One region of the Streptomyces sp. ME19-01-6 genome, then DNA from elsewhere that is predicted to be linked to it. Evidence: riboswitches for the same ligand, from Rfam matches in the RefSeq annotation. Region 1 holds a riboswitch; the other holds the start of a gene.
The links. Region 1 has a riboswitch for thiamine pyrophosphate ahead of thiO (glycine oxidase ThiO). Riboswitches for the same ligand answer to the same signal wherever they lie in the genome.
Positions count from the first base shown of each region.

Region 2: it holds a riboswitch for thiamine pyrophosphate, as region 1 does, so the genes downstream of both, PV419_RS27875 (thiamine ABC transporter substrate-binding protein) here and thiO (glycine oxidase ThiO) in region 1, are expected to answer to the same signal.

Region 1 covers NZ_JARAXF010000032.1:44,377-51,383, reverse strand. Annotated here, with positions in the region: gene PV419_RS42255 (hypothetical protein) at 1-879, opposite strand, end outside; gene metF (methylenetetrahydrofolate reductase [NAD(P)H]) at 919-1,836, opposite strand; gene thiE (thiamine phosphate synthase) at 1,956-2,615, opposite strand; gene PV419_RS42240 (Rv2175c family DNA-binding protein) at 2,773-3,138, opposite strand; gene PV419_RS42235 (FAD-dependent oxidoreductase) at 3,263-4,513, opposite strand; TPP riboswitch at 4,651-4,765, shown strand; gene thiO (glycine oxidase ThiO) at 4,762-6,027, shown strand; gene thiS (sulfur carrier protein ThiS) at 6,036-6,236, shown strand; gene PV419_RS42220 (thiazole synthase) at 6,244-7,007, shown strand, end outside.
Region 2 covers NZ_JARAXF010000014.1:49,142-56,148, reverse strand. Annotated here, with positions in the region: gene tsf (translation elongation factor Ts) at 1-466, shown strand, start outside; gene pyrH (UMP kinase) at 636-1,418, shown strand; gene frr (ribosome recycling factor) at 1,523-2,080, shown strand; gene PV419_RS27885 (phosphatidate cytidylyltransferase) at 2,080-3,294, shown strand; gene rlmN (23S rRNA (adenine(2503)-C(2))-methyltransferase RlmN) at 3,377-4,483, shown strand; TPP riboswitch at 4,546-4,650, shown strand; gene PV419_RS27875 (thiamine ABC transporter substrate-binding protein) at 4,645-5,727, shown strand; gene PV419_RS27870 (iron ABC transporter permease) at 5,814-7,007, shown strand, end outside.

The DNA.
Region 1 (7,007 bases):
CGGCGGCTGGTCCTGCGGGAGCCCCGTATCGTCGTCGCGCTGCTGGGGGACCCATCCCCCGCCGGGCTGCATCCCGGGGTCGGGGGCGTACTGCTGCTGCCCGCCGTAGGAGGGCTCCGCGGCGTAGTGGTCGCCGAGGCCGCCGCTGCCGTACTGGTCCTGGCCGTAGGCGGCGTACTGCCCGGCGTACTGCTGGTGCTGGTCGGCGTACTGCGGATCGCCCTGCTGCTCGTACCCCGGCTGCGGGGAGCCGCCGTACGGGTCGGTGTAGCCCGCGTACGCCCCGGCGCCGTAGCCGTACTGCCCGGCGTCGGCGTAGATGTCCTGGCCGTTGCTGTGGCCCTGGGCCGCGTCCGCGTAGACGGCCTGGCCGTCCGGGGTGCCGTAGCCGCCGTAGGTCTCGTAGCCGCCGTAGCCGGCGCCCGGCGCGCCCTGTGCGGCGTGTGTGGCGGAGTCGCCGTAGACGCCGTACTCGCCCGTGTCGTCGGGCAGCGGCTCCGGCTGGTACGCGGGCGGCTCCGGTGCGGCCATCGGGACCGCCTCCTCCAGGTCGGAGACCTGCAGTGTCGGCTCGGCGTCCACCGCGGGCGGGGCGCTCTCGCGCTCCCCGCGGCTGAGGCCGGGCACCCCGCGCAGCGCCCATCCGGCGGCGAATCCGCGCCGGAAGGACAGCGTGACGTATGTCTGGCCGACCGCGAAGGTGATCGCCCCCGCGCCGATCACCGGCACGGACGGGATGAGCACCCCGGCCACCACGCCGAGGAAACCGGTGAAAGCGAGGAGCCGCCAGCGCAGCCGCGCCTTGTACTGCAGCAGCACCTCTCCCAGCAGCCACAGCGCGACTACGCCGAACGCGATGTAGAGGACCGCCCAGCCCATGCCCGCCCCTCTCGTGCGGCCGCCCCTCGGCTGCCGTCCTCAGGACCGCTGATGCAGTCCCAGATTCTCGTAGATCTCCAGTGTCGCCGGGGAGTGGTTCAGCGTAATGAAGTGAAGTCCGGGGATCTCCTCGGCCATCAACCGCGCACACAACCGCGTGGCGTAGTCGATCCCGATCGAGCGTACAGCCGCCGCGTCGTCCTTCACCGCCAGGATCCGCTCGGCGAGGTCCGGAGGGAAGGCGGCGTTGCTCAGCTGCGCGAACCGCTCGATCTGCTTCACGTTTGTGACGGGCATGATTTCAGGGATGATCGGCGTCGTACACCCCGCGGCGGCGACCCGATCGCGCAGCCGCAGATAGTCCTCGGCGTAGAAGAACATCTGGGTGATGGCGAAGTCGGCGCCCGCGCGGCACTTGTCCACGAAGTGGCCGATCTCGGTGTCCCAGTCCGTCGAGCGCGGGTGCATCTCGGGGAAGGCCGCGACGCCGACGCAGAAGTCCCCCGATTCCTTGATCAGCTCGACCAGTTCGGCGGCGTAGGTGACGCCGTCGGCGTGGCGGACCCACTCGCCCATCGGGTCGCCGGGCGGGTCGCCGCGCAGCGCCAGCATGTTGCGGATCCCGGCGCCCGCGTACTGCCCGATGATGTTGCGCAGTTCGGCTCGGGAGTGGTTGACGGCGGTGAGGTGGGCGACCGGGGTGAGCGTGGTGTCGGTCGCGATGCGCTCGGTGACGCGCACGGTCCCCTCACGGGAGGAGCCGCCCGCGCCGTAGGTCACGGAGACGAAGGTCGGCGAGACGGCTTCGAGCCGACGGATGGCGTTCCACAGAGTCTGTTCGCCCTTCTGTGTCTTCGGCGCGAAGAATTCGAAGGAGTACGACTGCTCGCCTGATGCGAGCAGATCACGCACCGTCCGCGCGCGATCTGTCCTGGTGGAAGCTGTGCCAAGGGCCATACGGGAAGGTTAGCCAGCGGTTGGGCGCACGCCCAGCAGACAGGGGCACTATGTCCTTTTCGTCGGACTTTGGTCCGCACTGCGGACACTTTGCCGGCGACGAGCGGCCGACGCGCCGCTCACAGGCCGTGGGCGCGCACCCGCTTGGCCAGCTCGGCGGCGGCCGCTCCGGGGTCCTCGGCCTCGGTGATCGCCCGCACCACGACCACCCGCCGCGCGCCCGCCCCCAGCACCTCGTCCAGGTTGGAGGCGTCGATTCCGCCGATGGCGAACCAGGGCCGCTCGGGCTTCAGGGCGGCGGTGTGGCGCACCAGCGACAGGCCGGGGGCGGGCCGCCCCGGCTTGGTGGGGGTGGGCCAGCAGGGCCCGGTGCAGAAGTAGTCGACGCCCGGCTCGGCGGCCGCGGCCTCCGCCTCGGCGGGCGCGTGGGTGGACCTCCCGATCAGCACGTCGGCGCCGAGGACCGCGCGCGCCGCCGGGACCGGCAGGTCGCCCTGGCCCAGGTGCAGCACATCGGAGCCGATGGCGTGGGCGACGTCCGCCCGGTCGTTGACCGCCAGCAGCTTGCCGTGGCGGCGGCAGGCGTCGGCGAACACCGCGAGATGGTCGAGCTCCTCCCTGGCCTCCATGCCCTTGTCGCGCAGCTGGACGATGTCCACCCCCGATCCCAGGACGGCGTCCAGGAACTCCGGCAGATCGCCCTGGCGCCGGCGGGCGTCGGTGCACAGATAGAGCCGGGCGTCGGCGAGCTGCTCGCGGGCGGTGGTGGCGGCGGCCATTGGGACGGCTTTCCCCCTGGGTCGGCGGCGTGTCGGCAACGTGTCGGCGGCGTACGGACCGGAGCGGCCGGCCCGTACGCCGCGGATGATGATCGGGCAGTACGGATGAGACGGTACGGGTCAGACGGTACGGATGGCGCGGCGGGTCGGCCGCGGCTCAGACGGCGAGGGCCTGGGCGCGGCGCTTGACCTCGGTGCCGCGATTCTCGTGCAGGGCCTGGGCCGGGGTACCGGGCAGGCTCGGGTCCGGAGTGAAGAGCCACTCCAGCATCTCTTCGTCGCTGAAGCCGTCGTCTTTCAGCAGCGTCAGGGTGCCCACCAGGCCCTTGACGACCTTTCCGTCACCGATGAACTCGGTCGGCACCTGCAGCACCCGGTTCTCGCCACGGCGCACCGCGATCAGCTGACCCTCCTTGATCAGCTGCCGCACGCGCGTCACCTCGACACCGAGCCGTTCGGCGACGTCGGGGAGGGTGAGCCAGTCGGGGACGAGAGCATCGATCTTTGCGTCAATCTCGGTCACGGGACAAGCCTGCCATCTGGGACTGACAGTGGGTAGTCGGGCACCGGGTACCGGCGCCGGTACGCCGCCGTCCGCCGGCCCTCGGCCGAGGTCACCGCCGGGGCGCGCGGAGGGGCGCCGAGGGTCACAGGACCGCCGACTTGAGCGGCACCGACGGGTCCGCGGCGCGGGCGCGGTCCAGCCGGGAGCCCTGTTCGATCAGCTTGCGGCCCTGGGCCAGATCGCGCGGACGGCCGACGGCCAGCAGGGCGACCAGCGCCCCCTCCCGCAGCCAGCACACCGACCAGGCCGCGCCCTGCGGGTCGCCGCGCCAGACGAGTTCGTCGGCGGCGGCGTGGTGGCCCACGTACTGCACGAAGCGGCCGAACTGCTCGGACCAGAAATACGGCACCGGGTCGTAGACCGAACCGGTGAAATGCGCGGTCCTGCTGCCGACCACATTGGCGGCGACGGTGCGCGGCCCCTGGAGCGCGTTGTCCCAGTGGTGCACCAGCAGCCGCTCGCCGTAACGGGCGGAGGGGAACGACGCGCAGTCCCCGACGGCGTAGACGTCGGGCACCGAAGTGCGCAGCTGTTCGTCGGCGGCCACGGACCGGTCCGGGGCCAGCTCGACGCCCGAGCCCGCCAGCCAGCCCGTGGCGGGCCGCGCCCCGATACCGACGACCACCGCGTCCGCGCGCAGCCGGGTGCCGTCTTCGAGCAACACCCCCTGCTCGTCCACGGCGGCCACCTGCGCGCCGGTGACCAGCTCGACGCCGTAGTCGGCGTACCAGTCGGCCATGGGCGCCGCGACCTCGGCCGGGAGGGCGCCCGCCAGCGGGCGGTCGGCGGCCTCCACGACGGTCACGGCGCAGCCTGCCTCGCGCGCCGCCGTGGCGAACTCCGCGCCGATCCAGCCCGCCCCGACCACCACGATCTCGCGCTGCCCGGCCAGCACCGGGCGCAGCCGCTCCGCGTCGTCGAGCGTGCGCAGCAGATACACGCCGGGCACGCCCTCGCCGCCGGGCAGGGTGATCGGCTCGGCGCCGGTGGCGATCACCAGGACGTCGTACGGCACCGGGCCCGACGCGGTCTCCAGCCGCCGCGCGCCGGTGTCCAGGCCGGTGACGGCCACCCCGAGCCGCAGCTCGACGCCGAGCGCGGCGAAGTCCACGTCGAAGGTGGAGCCCTCGGCCTTGCCGAGCAGCACGGCCTTGGACAGCGGCGGCCGGTCGTACGGCTGGTGCGCCTCGGCGCCGAGCAGCAGAATGCCGCCGGTCCAGCCCTGGTCGCGCAGCGCGACGGCGGTCTGCACCCCGGCCATTCCCGCGCCGACGATCACCACCTGCTGCACGCCGCCCTCCGGGGACGCCGACTTCGTCGTCTCATCACTCACACGATCACTGTAGGGCGGCGCGCGGGGCACACCGGAGCACCGGCGGGCGAGATCTCCGGCACAGGCGCGGCCGGGGCGGGTCGCGCGGCGGGGCCTGCCCTTCCGGGCGGTTCCGGCCCCGTACTAGGGTGGCGGGACGAAGCACTCGCGGGAGCCCGGACGCAGCGGGCTGAGAGGGAGGCTGAAGCGGCCTCCGACCGTACGAACCTGATCCGGGTCATGCCGGCGAAGGGAGGGGCGTCACGCCCATGCACGCATCGAGCACGAACGCATCGCGCACACCATCGTGTCCGCGGCCGGACGGGCCGTACGACGCGCTGGTCGTCGGAGGCGGCGTCATCGGCCTGGTCACGGCGTGGCGGGCGGCCCAGCGGGGCCTGCGCACCGCCGTCGCCGACCCGGCGCCGGGCGGCGGCGCGGCCCAGGTGGCGGCGGGGATGCTCGCGGCCGTCACCGAGCTCCACTACGGCGAGCAGACGCTGCTCGCCCTCAACCTCGCCTCCGCGCGCCGCTATCCGGACTTCGTGGCCGAGCTGGAGGAGGCCGGCGGCCAGGACGTCGGCTACCGTGCCTGCGGCACGCTCGCCGTGGCCTTCGACCCCGACGACCGCGCCCAGCTGCGCGAGCTCCATGACTTCCAGCGGCGGCTCGGGCTGGAGTCACAGTGGCTGACGGGGCGCGAATGCCGGCGTCTGGAGCCGATGCTCGCGCCGGGCGTGCGCGGGGGCCTGCGCGTGGACGGGGACCACCAGGTCGACCCGCGACGGCTGGCGGCGGCGCTGCTGACGGCGTGCGCGCGGGCCGGCGTGGTCTTCCACCGCGCCCGCGCGGAGCGGCTCACGCTCACGGCGGACCGCGCGACCGGCGTCGAACTCGCCGACGGCACACGGCTGGCGGCCGAACGGACCGTACTGGCCGCGGGCAGCTTCAGCGGGCGGCTCGCGGACGTCCCCGAGGACGCGCTGCCTCCCGTACGCCCCGTCAAGGGCCAGGTGCTGCGGCTGCGCGTGCCGCCCGCGTACGCGCCGTTCCTGTCCCGGACCGTACGAGCCCAGGTGCGCGGCGGACACGTCTATCTGGTGCCGCGCGAGAACGGCGAGCTGGTCGTCGGCGCCACCTCGGAAGAGCTCGGCTGGGACACCACGGTCACCGCGGGCGGCGTCTACGAACTGCTGCGCGACGCGCATGAACTGGTGCCCGGCATCACCGAGCTGCCGCTCGTCGAGACCCGCGCCGGGCTGCGCCCCGGCTCCCCCGACAACGCGCCGCTGCTCGGCCCCAGCGCGCTGCCCGGCCTGCTCGTGGCCACCGGCCACTACCGCAACGGTGTCCTCCTCACCCCCGTCACGGGCGACATCATGGCCGAGGTGCTGACGGACGGCGAACTCCCGGACGAGGCCCGGCCGTTCTCCCCGCGGCGCTTCCCGGCCGCCCGGACCGACCTCCCGCCCACCCGGGCCGACTTCCCTCCCGCCCGCCCCGGCATCCCCGTACCGCAGGAGCACCCCGCATGAGCGTGTCCATGACCGTCTCCGTGAACGGCGAGCCCCGCGAGCTCCCCGGCGGCACCACTCTCGACCTGCTGGTCGCGGAGCTGACCCCGGCCCGCTCGGGGGTCGCCGCGGCCGTCAACGAACAGATCGTCCCGCGCGGCCAGTGGCCCGCCACCCCGCTCGGCGACGGGGACCGGGTCGAGGTCCTCACCGCCGTCCAAGGAGGCTGAACCCCAGATGGCCGAGACAACGCACGAGACGGTTCACAACACGACGCACGCCACTGTCCCCCCAGGACCGGCGCCGGACCGGGCCCCGGATCCGGACCCGCTCACCATCGCGGGGACCTCCTTCTCCTCCCGCCTGATCATGGGCACCGGCGGCGCGCCCAGCCTGGAGGTCATGGAGCGCTCGCTGCTCGCCTCCGGTACGGAGCTCACCACCGTCGCGATGCGCCGCCTGGACCCCACCGTGCAGGGCTCGGTCCTGTCGGTGCTCGACCGGCACGGCATCCGTGTGCTGCCCAACACCGCCGGGTGCTTCACGGCCGGCGAGGCGGTGCTGACCGCCCGGCTGGCGCGGGAGGCGCTGGGCACCGACTGGGTCAAGCTGGAGGTGGTGGCCGACGAGCGCACCCTGCTCCCCGACCCGGTCGAGCTGCTGGACGCCGCAGAGACGCTGGTCGACGACGGGTTCACCGTCCTGCCGTACACCAACGACGACCCGGTCCTGGCCCGCAGGCTGGAGGATGTGGGCTGCGCCGCGGTCATGCCGCTGGGCTCCCCCATCGGCTCCGGCCTGGGCATCCGCAATCCGCACAACTTCCAGCTGATCGTCGAGCGCGCCACGGTCCCGGTGATCCTGGACGCGGGGGCGGGCACCGCCTCGGACGCCGCGCTCGCCATGGAGCTGGGCTGCGCGGCGGTGATGCTCGCGTCCGCCGTCACCCGCGCCCAGGAGCCCGTCCTGATGGCCGGGGCCATGCGGCACGCGGTCCGGGC
Region 2 (7,007 bases), on a different contig from region 1:
CCAGGCGTATGTCGACGAGGCCAACGCGACCCTCGGCGAGAAGATCGTCCTGGACCGCTTCGCGCAGTTCTCCGGCGGCTACGTCGCCGCGTACATGCACCGCACCAGCCCGGACCTGCCGCCGCAGGTCGGTGTGCTGGTCGAGCTGGACAAGGAAGACGCCACGGTCGCCAAGGACGTCGCGCAGCACATCGCCGCGTTCGCGCCGAAGTTCCTGACCCGTGACGAGATCCCGGCCGAGACGGTCGAGAACGAGCGCCGGGTGGCCGAGGCCACCGCTCGCGAGGAGGGCAAGCCCGAGGGCGCCCTGCCGAAGATCGTCGAGGGTCGCGTCACCGGCTTCTTCAAGGAGAACGTCCTGGTGGACCAGCCGTTCGCCAAGGACAACAAGAAGTCCGTCCAGAAGATCCTGGACGAGGCCGGTGTCACGCTCAAGCACTTCGCTCGCTTCCGCGTCGGCGTCTGAGCGTCGGCGTCCGAGCCGAGCAGCGAATGACCGGCGACCCCGATAGGGTCGTAGGCAGCCAACCGTCAACCGGTCGGCCGCAGATGTGACGAGGAGGCCATTGCCGCAGAGGTCGATCAAGGACCCGTCCGGCAGTGGCCTTCTTCGTATGTGCACGAGGAGATCTCCAATGAATCAGGGCCCGGGCGCCGCACAGGCCGCCGACGAGAAGAACGCTCAGGGCAGGGTCAAACGCCGTCGGTTCCTGCTGAAGCTCTCCGGCGAGGCGTTCGCCGGAGGCGGGGGACTCGGGGTCGACCCGGACGTCGTGCACGCCATCGCCCGCGAGGTCGCCGCGGTGGTCCGGGACGGTGCCGAGATCGCCATCGTCATCGGTGGCGGCAACTTCTTCCGCGGCGCCGAACTGCAGCAGCGGGGCATGGACCGGGCCCGCTCGGACTACATGGGCATGCTCGGCACGGTCATGAACTGTCTCGCTCTCCAGGACTTCCTGGAGAAGGAGGGCATCGACTCCCGCGTCCAGACCGCCATCACCATGGGCCAGGTCGCGGAGCCGTACATTCCGCTGCGCGCGGTGCGCCACCTGGAGAAGGGGCGCGTGGTCATCTTCGGCGCGGGCATGGGCATGCCGTACTTCTCCACGGACACCACGGCGGCCCAGCGCGCCCTGGAGATCCATGCCGAGGCCCTGCTGATGGGTAAGAACGGGGTGGACGGGGTGTACGACTCAGACCCCGCCCGGAACCCGGACGCGGTGAAGTTCGACGCCCTGGAGTACGGCGAGGTGATCACCCGCGACCTCAAGGTCGCCGACGCCACCGCCGTCACGCTGTGCCGGGACAACAAACTGCCGATCCTCGTGTTCGAGCTTCTCGCCGAAGGGAACATCGCGCGCGCGGTGAAGGGTGAGAAGATCGGCACGCTCGTGAGCGACCAGGGCTCCCGGGCCTGACGGCTCATACGGGGGATGGACAACGGCCTGCCGGTCGGACACCGTGCAGGAGAAGACGCACGCAGGGGCGAGGCTCTGCTTACTGATAACACCAGGAGCAAGTGGTGATCGAAGAGATCCTCCTCGAGGCCGAGGAGAAGATGGAGAAGGCCGTTGTGGTCGCCAAGGAGGACTTCGCCGCGATCCGCACCGGGCGTGCGCACCCGGCGATGTTCAACAAGATCGTGGCGGACTACTACGGAGCGATGACGCCGATCAACCAGCTGGCGTCGTTCTCGGTGCCGGAACCGCGCATGGCCGTGGTGACCCCGTTCGACAAGAGCGCGTTGCGCAACATCGAGCAGGCGATCCGCGACTCCGATCTGGGCGTCAACCCGAGCAATGACGGCAACATCATCCGGGTGGTGTTCCCCGAGCTCACCGAACAGCGCCGCAAGGAATTCATCAAGGTCGCCAAGGGCAAGGGCGAGGACGCGAAGATCTCGATCCGCAGCGTCCGCCGCAAGGCCAAGGAGTCCATCGACAAGCTGATCAAGGACGGCGAGGTCGGGGAGGACGAGGGCCGCCGCGCCGAGAAGGAGCTCGACGACACCACCGCGAAGTATGTCGCGCAGGTGGATGAGCTGCTCAAGCACAAGGAAGCCGAGTTGCTCGAGGTCTGATGAACGACTCATCCTGGGGAGCTCCGCCGAGCGCCCGCCTCTGGGAACCGGCCCAGCAGGGGCCCTCTCCCTCGCTTCGCGGCAAGGTGCCCTCGCCCTCGGCGGGTCCCGCGCACGACATGGGCGAGGCGGCGCAGACTCGGCCCATGCCCACCGTGCCCCACGCAGGCGGAGACCCTCGGGATGCCGCCGACCCTGATCGGGGGGCCGCTCGGCCGAGCGGCCCCCTGTTCCGCGATGACCGGGAGCCGGAGCGCGGGCCGCGGCAGCCCGCCGCGCACCCGCCGACGCCCCCGGACCGCGCCGACGCCACGCCCTCCGACAGCGCCGCTCAGCCCGGCGAGACGGTCGGCGCCCACCAGACGGGGAGCGCCGACGAGATGGGCAGCACCAAGAAGAAGAGCGCGGGCCGCAATCTGCCCGCCGCGATAGGGGTGGGCGTCGGCCTCGGTGTGGTGATCGTCGCCTCGCTCTTCATCTACAAGCCGGTGTTCATCGGCGTCATAGCGGTCGCGGTGGTCGTCGGCCTGTGGGAGCTGACCTCGCGGCTGGCCGAGCGCAAGGACATCCGCGTCCCCCTGGTGCCGCTCGCCGTGGGCGGCGTCGCCATGGTGGTCGCCGGTTACGTGCGCGGTGCGGAGGGCGCGTGGGTGGCCGTCTCGCTGACCGCCCTGGCGGTGCTCGTCTGGCGGATGACCGAGCCGCCCGAGAACTACCTCAGGGATGTCACGGCCGGCGTCTTCGCGGCCTTCTACGTGCCGTTCCTGGCCACCTTCGTCGCGCTCATGCTCGCGGCCGACGACGGGCCGCGGCGGGTGCTGGTCTTCCTGCTGTTGACCGTGGTCAGCGACACCGGCGCGTACGCGGTCGGTTGGCGCTTCGGCCGCCACAAGCTCGCCCCGCGCATCAGCCCCGGCAAGACCCGGGAGGGGCTGCTGGGCGCGATTGTCTTCGCGATGGTCGCGGGCGCGCTCTCCATGCAGTACCTGATCGACGGCGGCGCGTGGTGGCAGGGGACGCTGCTCGGGCTCGCCGTCGCGGTCAGCGCGACCCTCGGCGATCTCGGCGAGTCCATGATCAAGCGCGACCTGGGCATCAAGGACATGGGCAAGCTGCTGCCCGGCCACGGCGGGATCATGGACCGGCTGGACTCCCTGCTGCCCACCGCGCCCGTGGTCTGGCTGCTGCTGGTGATCTTCGTGGGCGGCGGCTGACCGGCCCTCTTACCGAAGGCCGTACGGCCTCGTGCCGCGCGTGGCACGAGGCCGTACGCACGTCTGCGACACTGGGGAGACCATGCCCAAGCCCGGAGAACTCACATTCGTCGCGCCGCGCGGAGCCAAGAAGCCCCCGCGGCATCTCGCCGACCTCTCGCCCGCCGAGCGCCGCGAGGCCGTCGCCTCCCTCGGCGAGAAGCCCTTCCGCGCCGGCCAGGTATCGCGCCACTACTTCGCCCGCTACAGCCACGACCCGGCCCAGTGGACCGACATCCCGGCCGCCGCGCGCGAAAAGCTGGCGGCCGGGCTGCTGCCGGACCTGATGAGCGTGGTGCGTCACATCAGCTGCGACGACGACACCACCCGCAAGACCCTGTGGCGCCTCTTCGACGGCACGCTCGTGGAGTCCGTGCTGATGCGCTACCCGGACCGGGTCACCATGTGCATCAGCTCCCAGGCGGGCTGCGGCATGAACTGCCCGTTCTGCGCCACCGGCCAGGCGGGCCTGGACCGCAACCTGTCCACCGCCGAGATCGTGCACCAGATCGTCGACGGGATGCGGGCGCTGCGGGACGGTGAGATCCCAGGTGGTTCGGCGCGGCTGTCCAACATCGTCTTCATGGGCATGGGCGAGCCGCTCGCCAACTACAACCGCGTCGTCGGCGCCATCCGCAGGCTGACGGACCCGGAGCCGGACGGCCTCGGCCTGTCCCAGCGCGGGATCACCGTCTCGACCGTCGGGCTGGTCCCGGCGATGCTGCGCTTCGCCGACGAGGGCTTCAAGTGCCGTCTCGCGGTGTCGCTGCACGCGCCCGACGACGAGCTGCGCGACACGCTCGTCCCGGTCAACACCCGCTGGAAGGTCCGCGAGGTCCTGGACGCGGCGTGGGAGTACGCGGAGAAGTCGGGCCGTCGCGTCTCCATCGAGTACGCCCTGATCAGGGACATCAATGACCAGGCATGGCGGGCCGACCTGCTGGGGCGGCTGCTCAAGGGCCGCCGGGTGCACGTCAACCTGATCCCGCTCAACCCGACACCCGGCTCCAAGTGGACCGCGTCCAGGCCCGAGGACGAGAAGGCGTTCGTGGCCGCCCTGGAGGCACACGGCGTGCCCGTGACCGTCCGGGACACCCGGGGGCAGGAGATCGACGGGGCGTGCGGGCAGCTGGCGGCGGCCGAGCGCTGAGGGCCGGCTGATACGGTGCCCTGGCACCACCTCGTACACACATGAACGTCTCGTACAAGTGAACATTCCGACAGGGGAGCGCGAACAGCGCTGAGAGTGCGGCCCGGCCGCAGACCCTCGGACCTGATCCGGGTCATACCGGCGTAGGGAGTCAGCCTCATATGAACAGCCGTCTTCGGCATGCCGTCGCCGCCGCCCTCTTCGGCTCGCTCGGCCTCACCACGCTCGTCGCCTGCGGAGAGGACTCCTCCGGCTCCTCCGGCGGCTCCGGCTCCAAGACCGTGAAGCTGGTCTCGCACGACTCGTTCGCCGCGTCGAAGGCCGTGCTGAAGGAGTTCACCCGGCAGACCGGCTACAAGGTGCAGGTGCTGCCCGGTGGCGACGCCGGGGCGGCCGTCAACCAGGCGATACTCTCCAAGTCGCACCCCCAGGGCGACGTCTTCTTCGGCGTCGACAACACCCTGCTCTCCCGCGCGCTCGACAACGACCTGTTCACCCCCTACCGGGCCACGGGCCTGGACAAGGTCCCCGCCGCCCTCCAGCTCGACGCGGCCGAGCACCGCGTCACCCCGGTCGACTTCGGCGACATCTGCGTCAACTACGACCGCAAGTACTTCGCCGACAAGAAGCTGGCCCCGCCGAAGACCTTCGACGACCTGACCAAGCCCGCCTACAAGAACCTCCTGGTCACCGAGAACGCGGCCACCTCCTCTCCCGGCCTCGCTTTCCTGCTGGGCACGGCCGCCCGGTACGGCGACGACGGCTGGCAGGGCTACTGGAAGAAGCTCAGGGCCAACGGCGTCGAGGTCGTCGACGGCTGGGAGCAGGCGTACTACGACCGCTTCTCCGGCTCGGCGGGCGGCGCGAAGGGCGACCGGCCGCTGGTCGTCTCGTACGCCTCCAGCCCGCCCGCCGAGGTCGTCGACTCCAAGCCGCGGCCCGCGCAGGCCCCCACAGGGATCGCGACGGGAACCTGCTTCCGCCAGGTGGAATTCGCCGGGCTCCTGAAGGGCGCGTCGAACTCCAAGGGCGGAAGGGCGCTGCTGGACTTCCTGCTGACCAAGCGGTTCCAGGAGGACGTGCCGCTCAACATGTACGTCAACCCGGCCCGCGAGGACGCGAAGCTGCCCGAGCTGTTCACGAAGTACGGCGTGAAGGTCGCCGACCCGGCCAGGCTGGACCCCCGGAAGATCGCCAAAAACCGTGACCAGTGGGTCAAGGCATGGTCCTCGCTCGTCCTGTAAAGCGGAGTGAGCGCCCCGCCGCCGCGCCGGGGACGGCGAAGGAGCGGCCTGGGCGGCTGCGCGGGGCGGCGCTGCGGCTGGCCCTGATGGCTGTGCCCGCCGCCTTCTTCGCGCTGTTCTTCGTCTATCCGGTGGCCGCCATCGTCGCCCGCGGACTGCGCGTCGACGGCCACTGGCGGCTGGGCCGCATCGGCGAGGTGCTCACCGACCCGGCGGTCCTGGACATCCTGTGGTTCACCGCCTGGCAGGCGGCCGCCTCCACCGCCCTGACGCTGGCGGTCGCGCTGCCCGGCGCGTATGTCTTCGCCCGCTTCGCCTTCCCCGGCAAGCGGCTGCTGCGCGCCGTGGTCACCGTCCCCTTCGTCCTGCCGACCGTCGTCGCGGGCTCCGCGTTCCTGGCCCTGCTCGGCCACGGCGGACTGCTGGACAGCCTGTGGGGGGTGCGGCTCGACACCAGCGTCTGGGCGATCCTCCTCGCGCACGTCTTCTTCAACTACGCGGTCGTGGTACGGACCGTCGGCGGACTGTGGGCGCAGCTCGACCCGCGGCAGGAGGAAGCCGCCCGGGTGCTCGGCGCGAGCCGCCTGGCCGCGTGGCGGCGGGTCACGCTGCCGGCACTGGCGCCCGCCGTGGCGGCCGCCGCCCTGATGGTGTTCCTGTTCACCTTCACCTCCTTCGGCGTCATCCAGATCCTCGGCGGCCCCCGATACGCCACCATTGAGGTCGCGATCTACCGGGAGACCGCCCAACTCCTCGACCTGCCGACCGCCGCCGTGCTGACTCTGATCCAGTTCGTGGCCGTGGCCGCGGTCCTGGCCCTGCACGCGTGGACCGTACGGCGCCGCGAGGGCGCCCTGAAGCTGGTCGATCCCGAACAGACCGCGCGCCGCCCCCAGGGCGCGGCCCAATGGGCGCTGCTGTGGGGCGTGCTCGCCGTCGTGGCGCTGCTGATCCTGCTGCCGCTCGCGGTCCTGGTCGAGCGGTCCCTGGACGCCCCCGGCGGCTACGGACTCGGCTACTACCGCGCCCTGCAGTCGGTGGCGGACAGCGGCGGCACGTTTTTCGTGGCCCCTATGGACGCCGTCTGGAACTCCCTGCGCTACGCCGCCGTGGCGACCGTCTTCGCGCTCGTGGTGGGCGGCCTGGCGGCCGCCGCGCTGACCAGAAAAGCGGGCAGGCTGGTACGGGGCTTCGACGCGCTGCTGATGCTGCCGCTGGGCACCTCCGCCGTCACCGTCGGCTTCGGCTTTCTCATCGCCCTGGACGAGCCGCCGCTCGAC